2 regions of the Rahnella sp. ATs2 genome follow, and region 1 is predicted to be linked to the other one. Evidence: predicted binding sites of a transcription regulator. Region 1 holds the regulator's gene; the other holds the start of a gene.
The links. The regulator CRP, encoded in region 1, controls carbon source genes, mostly activating them, when cyclic AMP is high. The targets are predictions, from matches to a motif close to ATGTGANNNNNNTCACAT.
Positions count from the first base shown of each region.

Region 1 (4,434 bases):
CGATTAGCTTTAAAAAGCAGTCTGGCTGCAAGCCAGTAAAACGGGGATTTGAAAGGGGCATTCCCCTTCACGCCTTCCGCGTCAACCAGATCCCATGATGTGGCCTCTGCTTCCACGCCAGTGACGAAATAGTATGCATCACGCTGAGATGTGAAATCACACGCCGCAGGTGGCGTTCCATCTCGGTCAGGGGCATATCAGGATGCAGTTCCGGTGCATTGATCAGCGTGTTCTCATTGCCCGGCCCGTCATAAAGCAGTCGCTGCTGACAACTTTGCAACGCAATTTCACAGGTCTGTAAATACTCCGTCGCCAGTTTCTCCGGCAGCATGTAATGCTCGCGGGCGAGAATGGTCATTGCGTTGATGTGCTCGACAATGAACTGGCTGTGCGTCACCCACAGGCGCATATCCGCCAGATAATGCGAGTTAAAGCCGGGCTCCTGCATGGCCTGATTCAGTGACGTGAAAAGCTTGTTGTGCGCCTGATTGACCTGCATGCGGGTGTAGGCAAGCTTCGAGGTATCCGGATTTTCCTCAAGCAGTAAGCGGATAGCATCCTGAAAGGTTTCCAGCGCCTGGTGCGCATTCTGGCGCAGTAATCCGCTTTGCCATTGCGGCCACAGCCAGATGGTGCCGCCGAACGCCAGGGCGCAGCCGATCAGCGTATCCACCAGCCGCGGTACCAGAAAATGCACGCCGTTCATCGCCAGCAGTTGCAGGGTATATACCGCCGTCACGGTCATGCCGACCATCGCCAGCCCGTAGTTTTTACGCAGCACGGTATACGACACCAGCGTGACGATCAGCATACACATCAGCGTGATGCCTTCGGGTAATTCCAGCTTCAGCAATCCGGCGGCAATCAGCAATCCGGCCAGCGTGCCCAGCGCACGGTGCTGGATACGCACGCGCGTGGCGTTATAACCGTTCTGGCTGACCAGCATGATGGTCAGCAAAATCCAGTAGGGCTTGGGCAGATTAAAGAACAGCCCCAGGCTGCTGCCAATCGCCAGAATGATCCCCAGACGGGCGGCATTGCGCAGGGCGACAGATTTGAAGGAAAGATAGCTTTTCAGCGCAGGCCAGAAGGGTAAACGCGGCTGAGTGTTCATCAGGTCACGTTTGTACAACGGGCGCTGTGTCCGCAGCAGGCGTGCAATGCGGCTGAAGTGGTAGTAGCAAAACTGGCCGACCGGGTTCTCAGGATTGCGCGCGGCGATTTTCTCCAGCGCGGCCAGCTCGTTGGCCATCGTAAACCGCGCGGATAAACGGTGATAAAGAATGTCGTCGGCGATGACCCGCAGACGGGCGGAAATCACCTGCGCATTACGGCGGATAACCGCTTCGGCGTGGCTTTCTTCCACCAGCTTCTGCACTTCTTCCGGCTGATGCAGGCTCACCGTGATGTGCTCCTGCAAATCAAGCGCGACCTGAAAACGCTGAAACAGTCTTTTATGGTGATGATGATGGCCGTGTTGCGGCAGCATGTGCAGTTGCTGATAGAGCAGGGCAATCAGGTCGATGACCTGCTGCTGGCGCGTCAGCAACGGGGGTAACGCGGTTTCAGGATCGGTGTGTTGCGTCAGCAGGCTGTATTTAGCTTCGAAGTAATCCGCGAGTTGCAGATAGAGCTGGCTGAGCGTTTCGCGCATCGGCTGTTCTTCCGATATGCGAAACCACGCCCAGTTAAATAATCCGTACCAGGCCGTACCGGCGGCGAAAAGCACCGGCGCCTGCCATATCGGGCGAACGCCGACCATACTCAGTGTAAAGATGGTCGCCACCAGCGCGCCGGGCAACAGCCGCGCATGCAACGGGCTGATTTCGCCGGTCACGCCAAGCAGTAATGCCAGCGACAACATGATGAGCGGCAGGGGAATGTGCCAGCTTTCCAGCATCACTTGCAACAGAATGCTGCTCACGGCAAAGAGCGTTCCGCCAATTATCAGGCGTTTGAAAAAGCGTTTATGCGGAGTATCGAGGCCCGCGACGTTGCAGCAGGCAGGACAAAGAGAGAACAGCAGCCCCATTTGCAGATTGCCGAACAACCAGCAGATACCAACGGGCAGGCACAACACCAGCGTCTGGCGCAGCGCGTAGTTAACTTCCGGATGGTAAAACAGTCTTCGCCATAGCGTCATGGATAAAGCTTAGCCCATAAAAAAGGCGCGACAGTATTCTGCCGCGCCGATTTTTAAGGGATTAACGTGTGCCGTAAACGACAATCGTTTTACCGTGTGCCGAGATCAGACTTTGATCTTCAAGCATTTTGAGAATACGTCCGACTGTTTCACGTGAACAACCGACGATTTGGCCGATTTCCTGACGGGTGATCTTGATTTGCATCCCGTCCGGATGGGTCATCGCATCAGGCTGTTTAGCCAGATTAAGGAGAGTTTGAGCGATACGCCCTGTTACGTCGAGGAAGGCCAGGTTGCCGACTTTCTCTGACGTCACTTGCAGACGGTTTGCCATCTGCGCGGAAAGACGCATCAGAATATCCGGGTTAACCTGAATCAGCTGGCGGAATTTTTTATAAGAAATTTCAGCCACTTCACAGGCAGTTTTTGCACGAACCCACGCACTACGTTCCTGACCTTCTTCGAAGAGTCCCAGCTCGCCGATGAAGTCACCTTGGTTAAGGTAGGACAGTATCATTTCTTTGCCTTCTTCATCCTTGATAAGGACAGCAACTGACCCTTTCACGATGTAGTAAAGCGTTTCGGCTTTTTCACCCTGGTGAATCAGCGTACTTTTAGAAGGATACTTATGTATATGACAGTGAGACAGGAACCATTCAAGAGTCGGGTCTGTTTGTGGCTTGCCGAGAACCATTTGCTATTATCCTCTGTTGTTATCGCTGCCCAAAATCACAGGGCTCAGAGTTCCCTGTACGGCACTTCATAAAAAAAGCGCCCTTTCAGCATATAACTCCCCAGAAATGCTGCAAGCGGGTGTCGGAGTGAAACAGCCTGATTATTGCCGTTATCACCGTGGGTTCTGTTCTTAAACCGCGAAAACCGTCACCGCAATTCACTGGAAAGTATGTTTCGGCTTTGTTTGTAGCACAGGTTTGCAATGCTGTCTTCTGTTGTCTCGCTTCAGCATGATGGCGATCGGGTTACGTTGCCAGATTTTAGGTGAAAGGGTACTCTGGGAGCGGAATTCGACGAGTTTATTCACCGGGAGAATAGTTCATGCACGCACGCGTAAAATGGGTAGAAGGGCTGACGTTTTTAGGCGAGTCAGCGTCAGGCCACCAGATTTCTATGGATGGTAATGCGGGCGATAAAGCACCCAGCCCGATGGAAATGCTGCTGATGTCCGCAGGCGGTTGCAGCGCGATTGATGTGGTGTCTATTTTGCAAAAAGGCCGTAATGACGTGCGTGATTGTGAAGTCAAGCTGACCTCACAACGCCGCGAAGAAGCGCCGCGCCTGTTCACGCACATCAATCTGCATTTTATCGTCACCGGTAAAGATCTCACCGATAAGATTGTCGAACGTGCCGTTAGCCTGTCTGCGGAAAAGTACTGCTCTGTGTCCCTGATGCTCGGCAAAGCGGCGACCATCACGCACAGCTTTGAAGTGATCAGCGTCGAATAAGTTACGACCAGTCATACGCGTGGCACTGGCTGCGCAATAAATCCAAAAATCGCCGCGCGGCAAACGTCAGCGGCGATTTTTGCGAGTAAAGCACGCAATATTCCGCCTGCGGCAGGGTATCGATATTGAGCACACTCAGCCTGTCCTGCAATCCGAACGGCGCTTTCATCGCCCGCGCCACAATGGTCAGATAATCAGACTGCAACACCATATTTAGCCCGCACACCACCGAATCTGTATGCACCGGCATTTCCGCTGCCGGCTGATGAAATCCTCCCATCGATACCCTGATTTGCTGGTAATACCCCATATCCGTTTCGGGCAACAGCCAGCGCGCATCCTGTAATTCCTCCAGAGTTGTGGAGCCTGCCAGCGGATGTCCACGCCGGGCGATAACGCAGAAAGGTGCGCTGAACAGTGGCTCACGTACCAGATCTTCCAGCGGAAATCCCGGCCCGGCGGTACCGACCGCGAAATCCAGTTTCCCTTCGCGCAGTGCAGGTAATAACGTGGAAAGTTGCCCTTCTTTGATCAGCAGTTTGGACTGCGGAAACTGCGTCTTAAATTCTCCTGCCAGTCCGGGAAAAACCGTCAGCGCCAGCAGCGATGAAAATCCAATGGCGACGGAGCCCTGCGAATATTGTTCGATCTGGCGAATTTCATCGGCGGCGCGCTCAAGCTCTTCGAGGATAAATTGCATACGCTGTGCAAATGCCCGCCCCGTTTCGGTCAGCGTCATCCCCTGATTGCCACGCACGATCAGCTGCGTATCGAGCGTTTGTTCCAGTTCACGCAATGTTCTGCTGACCGCCGGTTGTGACTGATTC
Region 1 is NZ_JBLYPL010000013.1:18,095-22,528, reverse strand. Features, by position in the region: gene ACJY2G_RS15250 (YccS/YhfK family putative transporter) at 68-2,143, opposite strand; gene crp (cAMP-activated global transcriptional regulator CRP) at 2,205-2,837, opposite strand; gene ACJY2G_RS15240 (OsmC family protein) at 3,200-3,607, shown strand; gene ACJY2G_RS15235 (LysR substrate-binding domain-containing protein) at 3,609-4,434, opposite strand, start outside.

Region 2 (4,434 bases), on a different contig from region 1:
GACGGGCTGACATCAGCAGTCCAGCTGACTTTCACATGCTGATCATCCACCTTCGTCAGGAAGGTATCGACGTTTTTATCAGTCCAGCCCAGCTGAGTCAGAATGAAAGAAGGTTCGAGATTAAGTTTCACCACGCGCGACAGCGAGAAAATCACGTCATCGGCGGTCAGCGGATTACCGCTGGCAAACACGGCTTTCGGCGACAGGGTAAACGTCAGGCTGCGGTTATCTTTGCCCGCTTCCCAGGAACTCGCCAGCGTGGGTTTCAGATCAATCGGGTTATTAGGATCTGACTGTACCAGACGCTGATAAATGTTGTTGAAAGCCTGAACCGTGGTCAGCTCAAAGCCCTGCGCCGGGTCAAAGCTGGAAGTGTCATCAATGGACTGGGCGATGACCAGCGTGTCCGGCGGTGTGGCGGCCTGAACCGCGAAAGTAGCCGCAATAGCCGTAAACAGGACGGACGGTAATAAAGCTTTCATCAGGTCAGACTCTCCAAAGTAGCGAAATTGCTAAAGTTTTGTTGAGTGTAAAGTTTCTTATGGGTGCCAGAAAGTCTGATAAATACTATCGTTATGCTAATTTTGAATAACGTTATCTGATTGGTTATTAAAGCCGCAGGACGGGCTCTGGCGGGGCATTGTTACTGTACAAACGGGGACGAGTTCAGGCAAAGCAGCTGCCCCTGATACAGGGGCCATCAGCGCCTGATTATACGAGGGATCTGAGTAATTTCAGCAGCCAAACCCTGCGGTTTTGGCATACACTTCATTCCTAAATTTCATACTGAGTTATGTGGCGCAGATCACATCTTAATTGTATGATGAATGCATCATTCAACTGGGTGAAACACCATGAGCACTGCAACTTCTCTGGCATTCCAATATATCCGGGCATTTATTCTGATTTATCTGTGTTTATTCGCCGGGAATGCCATTTCATCTCTTCTGCCGCTGACGATTCCGGGCAGCATTATCGGTATGCTGATCTTATTCGCTCTGCTTTCCACACAAATTCTGCCGTTTAAATGGGTCAAACCCGGCTGCAACATTCTGATCCGCTATATGGCGCTGCTGTTTGTGCCCATCGGCGTCGGTGTGATGAACTATTACGAGCAGCTGCGCACGCAGTTCGGCCCGCTGGTGGTGTCGTGTCTGGTCAGTACGATTATCGTGTTACTGGTTGTCGCGTATTGTTCCCACTATATCCACGGTGAACGCGGCGTGGTGACAGACAAAGCGGAGAAAGAAAATGATTGATATTTTGTGGTCGCTGCCGCTGACCCTGCTGGTCTTTTTCGCCACCCGCAAACTGGCTATCAAACTTAAAATGCCGCTGCTGAATCCCTTACTGATGTCGATGGTGGTGATTATCCCGTTACTGCTGGTGACCCATATTCCTTACGCCCGCTATTTCGCCGGCAGTAAAATTCTCAATGATTTGCTGCAACCGGCTGTAGTGGCACTGGCGTTTCCGCTGTACGAACAGCTGCATCAGATCCGCGCCCGCTGGAAATCCATCATCAGCATCTGCTTTATCGGCAGCGTCGTGGCGATGACCACCGGCACCGCCATTGCATTATGGATGGGGGCAACACCACAGATTGCTGCCTCGGTGTTACCGAAATCCGTCACCACACCGATTGCGATGGCGACGGCACAGTCCATTAACGGCATTCCGGCCATCAGCGCGGTCTGTGTGATTTTCGTCGGGATCCTTGGCGCCGTATTTGGTCATACGATCCTGAACATATTAAAAATCACCACCAAAGCGTCACGCGGACTGGCAATGGGCACCGCCTCACACGCCCTCGGCACCGCCCGTTGCGCAGAAATGGATTATCAGGAAGGCGCCTTCAGCTCCCTGGCGCTGGTCATCTGCGGGATCATCACCTCCCTCCTCGCCCCGTTCCTGTTCCCCGTATTACTCGCCATGTTTGGTCATTAACGAATAATCACCTCACTCTACGCCCCTCAAAATAGTTCGGATTGGATCAAGGCGGCAAGTCTGTGAGTCCCGATGAGCTGACAATAAGTCAGTGATTCGGGGGAGCAGACGCAGCCAACGCTGAGACGATTCGAAGCAGGACGAGGAAAAAGATGTATGTCGCCAAACCTTAGAAAGACGACATACAAAGCTGAAAGTACCCGGTTTAAGTACAGTCAGAAAAATGCCTGCCGGCCCGCATTTTGCGGACTGGCAGCAGATTATGAAGAGGATAAAACGGGCGCACGGTGCTGGCGCGCCGGAGGGATTACGAGTTCATCTGGAACAGCGACATACCTTGCATGGAGCTGTAGGTCTTGTACGACGCCTGAAGGGCAACCTGTTGCAGCGTGTAGGTGGAAATCGCTGAGGTCCACTCGGTATCAACCAGATTGCTGAGCTTGGTGGAGTTGGTCACGTCGCGGTTATCACCGAGCGTATCGAGGCTGTCGAGCTCACTCATTTGTGTACCGAGCTCGGAACGCACGGACAACACGTTGTTGAGGGAGTTGCTCAGGCCACGGTTGGCTTTATCGATCGCGTCGGAATATTCAGTATCCGAGGTGTAATCCGCTGAAGGCGTTTTCAGTGCGGTCAGTGCGCCGTCGATCGTCTTGAAGATATCGGATTCGCCGGTCGTGCCGTCTGGCTCTTTCTTCGCATCACCGGTCAGGGAGTTGAAAATCTGATTACCCGTATGGTTGATGGTCATGGTACGGCTGGCATCAACCTGCTGGGTGATCGCCGTATCGCCGCCGGAATACGTCACCGCACCGGTGGTCGGATCCTGTGTGTAAGGCGCGGTATCACTTTTGTAACCGGCGAAAATATAGCGCCCGTTACCGTCGGTACTGTTCGCCATATTCACTAACTGCGATTTCAGACTTTCCAGCTTGGTGGCCAGAGAAGAACGGTCATCGTCACTCAGCGAGCCATCACCGGCCTGCACGATCAGCGTCTGCGCATCCTGAATGGTGGACGTCACGCTCGACAGAATCGATTCTTCCTGACTCATGCTTTGGTTAGCAAAAGTACGCGCAACAGAGAACTGGCTGTTTTCAGACTGCGCCTGACGCACCAGCACGGCCTGTGAAGCCGCCAGCGGATCGTCAGAAGGCTTACTGACTTTCGAGCCGGTAGACAGCTGTAAACCGGTCGCCTGGAAACGGTTCTGCCCATCCAGCACCGCATCCATGTTTTGTTGGTAAATTATATTGGTACTAAGGCGCATGGCATCAGTTCCTTATCAGTTCTGGGATCAGCGGAGATTTATAATGGCGTCGAATATGGTGGATGCGGTCTGCACCACCTGCGCGTTAGCCAGATAATATTGCTGATAACGTTGCAGATCGCCGTATTCCTCATCGAGGTTAACCCCGGAAATAGACTGCTGTTGCGTCGTCAGCTGCGTCACGATATTGCTTTGCGCGGTGCTGGTGGTGGTCAGTGTCGCCACCTGGTTCCCGACGTTACTCACCAGGCTGGCGTAAGCACCGGACAGCGTAGACTTGCCTTCCACCAGTTTGGCGGTCTGCAAGTTCAGTAATTTTTGCGCGTTGGTGTTATCACTCACACCGCTGTCGGCTGCGCTGGCAGCGGCAATCAGTGAAGAATCGGTGATCGCCACACCCATACTTCCCGCCACGTTGCTGACGGTTTTGATGGTGAAGCTGTCATTGGTCGATGGCGTGCCGGAAACAGAAACCGATAATCCGTCGAATTCCATGGTCGGATTGCCGCTGCTGTCGGTGCCTGCCGTTGGCGTGATTTTTGCGCCATCGGAAACGCGGGTCACATCCCAGCTGGTGCCGTTATAGGCCATAGTGTAATCACTGGCTTTCACCGCGGTGGTATCTTTGTACGCCACGCTGACATCGGCGGTGCCGGTGTTTTTGGTGTTACCTACGGTCGTTGCGCCGGTGTAAGAGAAGAAATCTGTCCCTGCGTCACCGTTGAGATCAAAACCGGCTTTGTTGGTGCTGTTGAACGCGTCAGAGAAGGTCAGCGCCAGCTGCCCGAGCTGATTAATGGCCGGCTCGAGGTTGTCTTTACGAAACGCCAGTGTGCCGCCGAGAGATCCGGTGGTCAGACGACTTTCCTGAATTTCAGAAACGGTGCCGTCCGGCTGAGTCATACCGACGGTCAGTTTGGACGGATCCGCGCTGGAAGCCACCGCCACCACCGTTTTAGAGTTGCCGCCGCTCACCAGTGGCGTGCCGTTAGCAAAGGAGACGTTATAAGTATCGCCGTCCTGCTGTGTCACGGTCACACCGGTAATGTCGTTCAGCTGGCTGACCAGCTGGTCACGCTGATCGAGCAGTGCGTTAGGTTCCTGACCGGTGCTGCCACGGGTTGCCGTGATCTGCGTGTTCAGTTTGGCAATCTGCGCCGCATAGGTGTTGATCTGGTCAACGTTCTGCGTGATCTGCTGATTCACCGCGGTGTTCA
Region 2 is NZ_JBLYPL010000018.1:35,762-40,195, forward strand. Features, by position in the region: gene ACJY2G_RS18650 (ABC transporter substrate-binding protein) at 1-482, opposite strand, end outside; gene ACJY2G_RS18655 (CidA/LrgA family protein) at 855-1,259, shown strand; gene ACJY2G_RS18660 (CidB/LrgB family autolysis modulator) at 1,252-1,947, shown strand; gene flgL (flagellar hook-associated protein FlgL) at 2,255-3,217, opposite strand; gene flgK (flagellar hook-associated protein FlgK) at 3,245-4,434, opposite strand, start outside.
Region 2: a site for CRP is predicted at 794-811, ahead of ACJY2G_RS18655 (CidA/LrgA family protein). Genes of this name have one in related genera too.